One region of the Neorhizobium sp. T6_25 genome, then DNA from elsewhere that is predicted to be linked to it. Evidence: predicted binding sites of a transcription regulator. Region 1 holds the regulator's gene; each other region holds the start of a gene.
What was found. The regulator PhoB, encoded in region 1, activates phosphate uptake and scavenging genes when phosphate is short. The targets are predictions, from matches to a motif close to TGTCATNNANCTGTCAT.

Region 1 (2,244 bases):
AGCCGGCCGATATGGACATCGATGGCGCGCTCATCGACAGTCGTGTCGTCGCCCCATAGGGACGCCTTGAGCTCCGAGCGGGAATAGACCTTGCCCGGCGTCCGCATCAGGAATTCAAGGAGCTTGAACTCCTTCGGCCCGAGCTTGACCTCACGTTTCTGCCGGTGAACCCGATGGGCTTCCCGGTCAAGCGTGAGATCGCCGACCTTCAGCATATGGTCGAGAAGCGCCGGGTTCACGCGCCTGAGCAGGTTCTTCACACGGACAACGAGCTCGACCGGGGAGAATGGCTTTAGGAGGCAATCGTCGGCACCCGCCGCGAGTGCTATGAGGTGAAGGCCTTCGCCACCCGACGGCACAAGGAGGATGATCGGAAGGCGCGACAGGACAGGGTCGAGACGCACCTCGCGGCACACCTCGAGACCTCGCACGCCCGGAAGATCCGAACTCATGACCAGGATATCCGGCGGAACCGCTTTCAAGCGATTTGAGATCTCGGCTCCACTTGCCAGCATCGATACGACGAAGCTGTCGGCCACGAGGGCTTTCCGCAATATCAGGCGGAACGACTCGTCGTCGTCGACCAACAGGACCCGCGCGCTCATCTCGTGGCCACCAACTATGTTTCCATGGAGTATCCGGCGCCGCGGACGGTGCGGATGACATCCTGCATGTTGGAGAAGTTGAGTGCCTTGCGGAGTCTTCCCACATGGACGTCGACCGTACGCTCGTCGACGTAGATGTCATGGCCCCAGACGCCGTCCAGAAGCTGCGAGCGGGAAAAGACCCGCCCCGGCGCCGCCATCAGGAATTCGAGCAGGCGGAATTCGGTCGGGCCCAGACGCACTTCGCGGCTCTTGCGGTGGACGCGATGGGTTTCCCGATCAAGTTCGATATCGCCGCAACGGAGAACGCTTGAGAGCACCTCCGGACGGGCCCGGCGCAGCATGGCCTTGACGCGCGCCATCAGTTCCGGCGTCGAGAAGGGTTTTACCACATAGTCGTCGGCGCCGGTGGCGAGGCCGCGAACACGTTCGCTCTCCTCGCCGCGGGCCGTCAGCATGATAATCGGCAGGCGCTCGGTTTCCGGGCGCATGCGCAGCCGGCGGCAGAGTTCGATGCCGGAAACGCCGGGCAGCATCCAGTCCAGGATCAGAAGGTCCGGTACCCGCTCCTGAAGCCGAATTTCGGCTTCGTCGCCCCGCAAAACGGTATCGACCTCATAACCCTCGGCTTCCAGATTGTAGCGAAGAAGCACGCTCAGCGCCTCTTCGTCTTCTACGACAGCGATTTTCGGCAGCATTCTTGGCCTGCTCCGTCAGTTCTATTCGGTGATCGCGCCGAGCGTGTTCGACGAGTCGTCCTTCGGACGATCGCCTTCCGGCTGGGCGCCTGTCGTCATGTAGTAGATGGTCTCGGCGATGTTGGTGGCGTGGTCGCCGATACGCTCGATGTTCTTGGCGCAGAACAGAAGATGCGTGCAGGTGGTGATGTTGCGCGGATCCTCCATCATGTAGGTGAGGAGTTCGCGGAACAGCGAGGTGTACATCGCGTCGATTTCCTCGTCGCGGCTGCGGATCGCCTCGGCCTTTTCCGCCGAACGCGTCGCATAGACGTCGAGGACGTCCTTGAGCTGCACGAGGGCGAGATCGGAGAGATGTTCGAGGCCGCGGGCGAGCTTGCGCGGAACGCCGGTGCCCTGAACCGCGATGACGCGCTTGGCGGTGTTCTTGCCAAGGTCGCCGACGCGCTCCAGATCGGAGGCGATGCGCAGCGAACCGACGATCTCGCGAAGGTCGGCTGCAACCGGCTGGCGGCGGGCGATCGTGATGATCGCCTTGTCGCCGATCTCGCGCTCGGCGTGATCGAGGATCACGTCGTCGGAGATGACCTTCTGGGCGAGTGCGGCGTCGGAATTGACCAGCGCCCGCACGGCGTCCGAGCACATCTGCTCGGCGAGGCCACCCATTTCGGAAATGCGGCGGCTCAGGTATTTCAGTTCGTCGTCATAAGCCGACAGGATATGGGTCGATGCCATCTTCTAGTCCTCAAAATTGATTTTCAGGCGGCACAATCGGCTGGATCAGCCGAAACGGCCCATGATGTAATCCTGGGTGCGCTGATCGTCGGGATTGGTGAACATCTTGTCGGTGTCGTTCTCCTCGACGAGCTGGCCGAGATGGAACATGGCGGTGCGCTGCGACACGCGGGCAGCCTGCTGCATCGAATGCGTCACGATCACGA
Region 2 (2,244 bases), on a different contig from region 1:
GGAGAAATAGCCATGGAAATTCTCTTCCGCCATGATGTAGGTGCCCCACGGCGTGACGCCCCCGGCACAGTTGTTGATCGTGCCGATGGCGCGCGTGCCAGTCGCATCGACATTGGTCTTCAGGCGATCGTTGCCAGCGGCCGGGCCGGTAATTTCCATGGGAGTGTTGGCAGTGATACGGCGATTGTATTTGCCGTCGGTGACGACCTGCCACTTGCCGCCGGCCTTGCGGATTTCGACGATGGTGCCGCCATGGGCCGCCATTTCGACATCCACCTGCTCCTTGCTGAGCGCGCCCTGCTTGATCTTGCCATCCACGACCTTGACGAGGCCCGGGAACATCAGGTGCGGGTTGGTGTATTCGTGATTGACGACGAGCAGGCCGTGCTCGCTTGAACCTTCTAGCGGAATGTAGCCGACATAGTCGTTGTTGTAACCGAACTGCTTGCTCTGCGCGTCAGCCGTCTGCTTGGCCGGATCGAATGTCGGCGCGCTGGGCAGGACAGCATCGCCCCAGCGCAGAAGGATATCGGCGTCATAACCGCTGGCCACGTGGTGGTTGGCATCAACGCCCGCTTCCACTTCGGCGAACTTGAAGGCGGAGCCGCTCTTATCCTGGGCACGCGCCTCGTCCGCGCTCATCAGGGCGACGGGGCTCACCGTGGCCGCGATTGCTGAGACGGCAAGCGAGCCCTGCAGAAAATTCCGGCGCGAGAAACGCTTGCCGATGATTTCACCCATGGTCGGGTTAACGCTTGTGTTGTGGCCATCGCCATTCGCATCTTCAAGCTGAGTCGTTCGGAATATTTTCTGGGAAGTGTGCTCGTTCATTGGCTCGCCTCTAAGTTCGGATTTGCCCCAAGTCTGGAGCCGTTCTAACCTAAGGTTACACTATTACAGGTATGCGACAGCCATCCCCGCGCCGGCCATCTCTTGTCTCAGAGGCTCCGAATCTTTTTGGAGCCGGCGAAACCACAGGTGTCACCGCTGTGCGTGAGGCCTTCAAGGAAGCGAACGCCAGGGGAGGGCGGAGCCTGCCGCGAGGTAAGCAAGTTGTCGATACAGCAGTCTATGCCGAACAGCTCCGCAGCCACCGTCCTCAGCGCGGTCGGGGCGAGAAAAATCGAAACCGGTCGGTTCGGCCCCATCTTGATCTCGGCCGGCCTATGCCCCCTTGGGCATTGTGCTCCATGAATTTACAATGAACTCGCACATAAGAGCGGCGCATTCCTGATGATGCGTCTCAAGCAGAAGGTGCGCCCCATCAAAAACGTGCATATCCAACCGGTCGAGTTCGCGGGCATAAGCCAATACCTCGTCGAGCTCAAAATATGGGTCGTGCCGCCCCCAGACTAGTAGCGCCGGCGGCTGATGATCGCGATGATAGGCCGAAATCTCCGGAAAGCGGGCGACATAGCGGCCATAGTCGCTGAAGATGCGAAACTGTATTTCGACCAGTCCGGGGCGGGCCATCCGTTCCCAGTCAAGATGCCAGCCTTCTGGCGCGAACTGCGGTTTGAGCCTATCCGGGATGTCGCCGACATATGTGTGCCGCACTCCTTCGAAATTGAGCCATTCGGGCAGGTTCGCGCGGTTCTCCAATGTGGGTTCCGCCCAGTAGGCTTTGCTGGCCCCCCAAACTGGACCGAGGCCTTCCTCATGGGCATTGCCGTTCTGAATGATGAGCCCAAGCACGCGGTCGGGGCGGGCCAGCGCCAGATAGTAGGCCACCGGTGCCCCGAAATCGTGGATGTAGAGGAAGAACCGCTCCAACCCGATCTCCCTCGTCAAGGCATCGACCGTCCGCGCCATGGCGTCGAACGTGTACTCATAGTCATCGGGCGCCTCCGTGAAACCGAAGCCGGGGAGATCGGGTGCAACGACCCGGGCCACGCTGGCCAAGGGGCTGATAACGTCGCGGAAACTGTAGGATGAGCTGGGTTGGCCATGAAGCAGCAGCAGACCGGGCGCGTCGCGTCGCCCTGCCTCGCGATAGAACACGTCGACCCCATCTACTTTGGCTGTCTGATGCCTGGCCTTTTGCACGTCAAGCATGCTGACCTCCTCGTTTTTCGGACCAACGTGTCAACCTTCGAGGAGTGAATTGGTTCACCTGAAAATCCTGCCTACCGCCCGGTCGTAACCGCGTCGGGCTGGCTCGGGCGTATCTCAAACCGGACGCTCAAAAGTTGGAGCGTTGCCATTTTTCATCCGGCGCGTCACATTGCCGCCTCCACTATAGGA
Region 3 (2,244 bases), on a different contig from region 1:
CGCGAGCAATCGTGGATAACAGCTACCCTGATAAAAAGGTCTGCCACCCATGCCCTTTCGTTTTCGCTCCGTACTCCTTGTTGCGGGCCTGTTTTATGCGGGCACTGCATTTGCAGGAGAGGTCAGGGCGCCGAAGGGCGTGATCGAACTTTTTACCTCCCAAGGCTGCTCCTCCTGCCCGCCGGCCGATGCCGCTCTGGGTGAGTTGGTGGCGCAGGGAGACATGGTCGTACTTTCCTATCACGTCGATTACTGGAACTATCTCGGCTGGACCGACACGCTGAGCTCCAAGGAAAATACCGAGCGGCAATATGGCTATGCCAAGACGCTGGGGCGGAGCGGCGTCTATACCCCGCAGGCCGTCATCAACGGCCGGGATCACGTCAAGGGCAACGACCTCACTATCATCAACGACAAGGTGAAGGCGCTCGGCCAAACCGGCAAGGGGCTCGACGTCCCGGTCACCGCGGCGATGCGCGGCGACGAAATCGAGATCGAGATCGGCGACGGCAAGGGCCAGGCCGACGTGGTCGTCGCCTATTTCACCAAGCGCCAGCTGGTGGATGTCACCAAGGGTGAAAACAGCGGCAAGACGATGGAATATTGGCACGCCGTCTATGACGTGCAGTCGGTCGGCACTTGGAACGGCCAGAGCATGAAGCTGACCCTGCCGGGCAAGCTGATGGGCAAGTCAAAGAAGGATGGTTGCGCGATCCTGCTGCAAACGTCCGGCCCGGGCGGCGAGCCTGCGGCAATTCTCGGCGCGACCGTGCTGATGGCAGGCCGCAAAAAATACTGACCGCGGACGCGGTTTCTGGCTTGCCGGATTGTGCGTGAATTCTTGTTGGCGGCCCGATCCAATAACATTGGGGGGCTGGGGGTAAGGGTCAATGCACCAGACCGGGCCATATGGCGCTGAAAACGGCGCCAACCAACGATGCCAATCTCGCTTCGAAATCGGGCACTCTTTTGTTCGAAATGGGGCAAGAATAAAATCGTGACGGTTCGTTCCCGGCGAATTGCCGGGGTTGATTTTTACGGCCTCTCGGGCACACTGTCACATCTCTGACATTTGACGATTTGGGAGTCTTAATGACAGATCAGCCGGATTTGCCGGGGAGCCAGAGACCCCGGGACGCAGCCGTCGTCGTCGATCTCAGTGAATATCGGCAGAACCGCGATCCCGCGCCGGTCACCTTCCACCGGCGCGAACTCGATGCGATCTTGAGGATTTACGGCCGAATGGTCGGCGAGGGGGAGTGGAAGGACTACGCGATCGACCACCTCAAGGACCGGGCCGTGTTCTCCGTCTTCAAACGCTCAGGCGAAAGCCCGCTCTTCCGGATAGAGAAGAACCCGAAGCTCGCCGGCAAGCAGGGCGCCTACTCCGTGATGAACACCCATGGCATGATCATGAAGCGTGGCCATGAGCTGCCGCAGGTGCTCAAGGTGTTCGACAAGGTGCTGAAACTGATCGACTGAGGCGGCGCGCTACTCGGTAAACAGCGAACCGGGATAGACGCCGGGATCCGGGTCTGTTTCATTGCCTTCGCCGAGCGAGACCTGCATCAGCACCGTATCCTGCCACTTTCCGTGCTTGAAGCCGGTGCCCTTCAGGGTGCCCGTCAGTTCGAAGCCGAGGCCGCGATGGAGCGCCACGGAAGCGGGACTTGCGCCGCCGATGACGGCGACCATCTGGCGGAAACCGAGCGCCTCGCAACGCACCAGCAGCTCCTTGAGCAGCGCCTTTCCGACGCCCTTGCCGCGCGCTTCCGGCGCCAGGTAGATCGAATCCTCGACCAGCCAGCGATAGGCGGGGCGGGTCCTGAAGGCGGATGCATAGGCATAACCGAGCAGGGTGCCGTCTTCCTGTTCCGCTGCGATATAGGGGTAACCCTTGGCTCGGATCGCCTCGAAACGGGCCGTCATCTCCGCCTGGTCGGGGGGCAGGATCTCATAGCTTGCGGTGCCGTTCAGCACGCTGTCGCGATAGATCTCGGTGATGGCGGGAAGATCGGCGGGGGAGGCGTCGCGGAGATGGAATGTCATTGAGATTTCAGGCCGTTGAAAGGGATCGCCAAGCCTATGCCGTGGCGCGAGGCCGGGCAATAAAAAAGGCGGCCCGGAGGCCGCCTTTTCCTATCCGAATTCCTCGAGATCAGTTGTTCCGGTTGCCCAGGAACTGGAGGAGGAACGTGAAGAGGTTGATGAAGTCGAGGTAGAGGGTCAGAGCGCCCATGATGG

Region 2: C5L10_RS09925 (PhoX family phosphatase) is a predicted target of PhoB. The motif match lies at 894-910, and genes of this name have one in related genera.
Region 3: C5L10_RS31930 (DUF2794 domain-containing protein) is a predicted target of PhoB. The motif match lies at 1,056-1,072, and genes of this name have one in related genera.

What each region holds. Positions count from the first base shown of each region.
Region 1 covers NZ_PVBL01000015.1:144,714-146,957, reverse strand. Annotated here, with positions in the region: gene C5L10_RS20285 (winged helix-turn-helix domain-containing protein) at 1-605, opposite strand, end outside; gene phoB (phosphate regulon transcriptional regulator PhoB) at 620-1,303, opposite strand; gene phoU (phosphate signaling complex protein PhoU) at 1,325-2,038, opposite strand; gene pstB (phosphate ABC transporter ATP-binding protein PstB) at 2,084-2,244, opposite strand, start outside.
Region 2 covers NZ_PVBL01000006.1:14,771-17,014, reverse strand. Annotated here, with positions in the region: gene C5L10_RS09925 (PhoX family phosphatase) at 1-831, opposite strand, end outside; gene C5L10_RS09915 (alpha/beta fold hydrolase) at 1,165-2,055, opposite strand.
Region 3 covers NZ_PVBL01000041.1:34,369-36,612, reverse strand. Annotated here, with positions in the region: gene C5L10_RS31935 (thioredoxin family protein) at 50-799, shown strand; gene C5L10_RS31930 (DUF2794 domain-containing protein) at 1,093-1,482, shown strand; gene C5L10_RS31925 (GNAT family N-acetyltransferase) at 1,492-2,049, opposite strand; gene C5L10_RS31920 (Bax inhibitor-1/YccA family protein) at 2,159-2,244, opposite strand, start outside.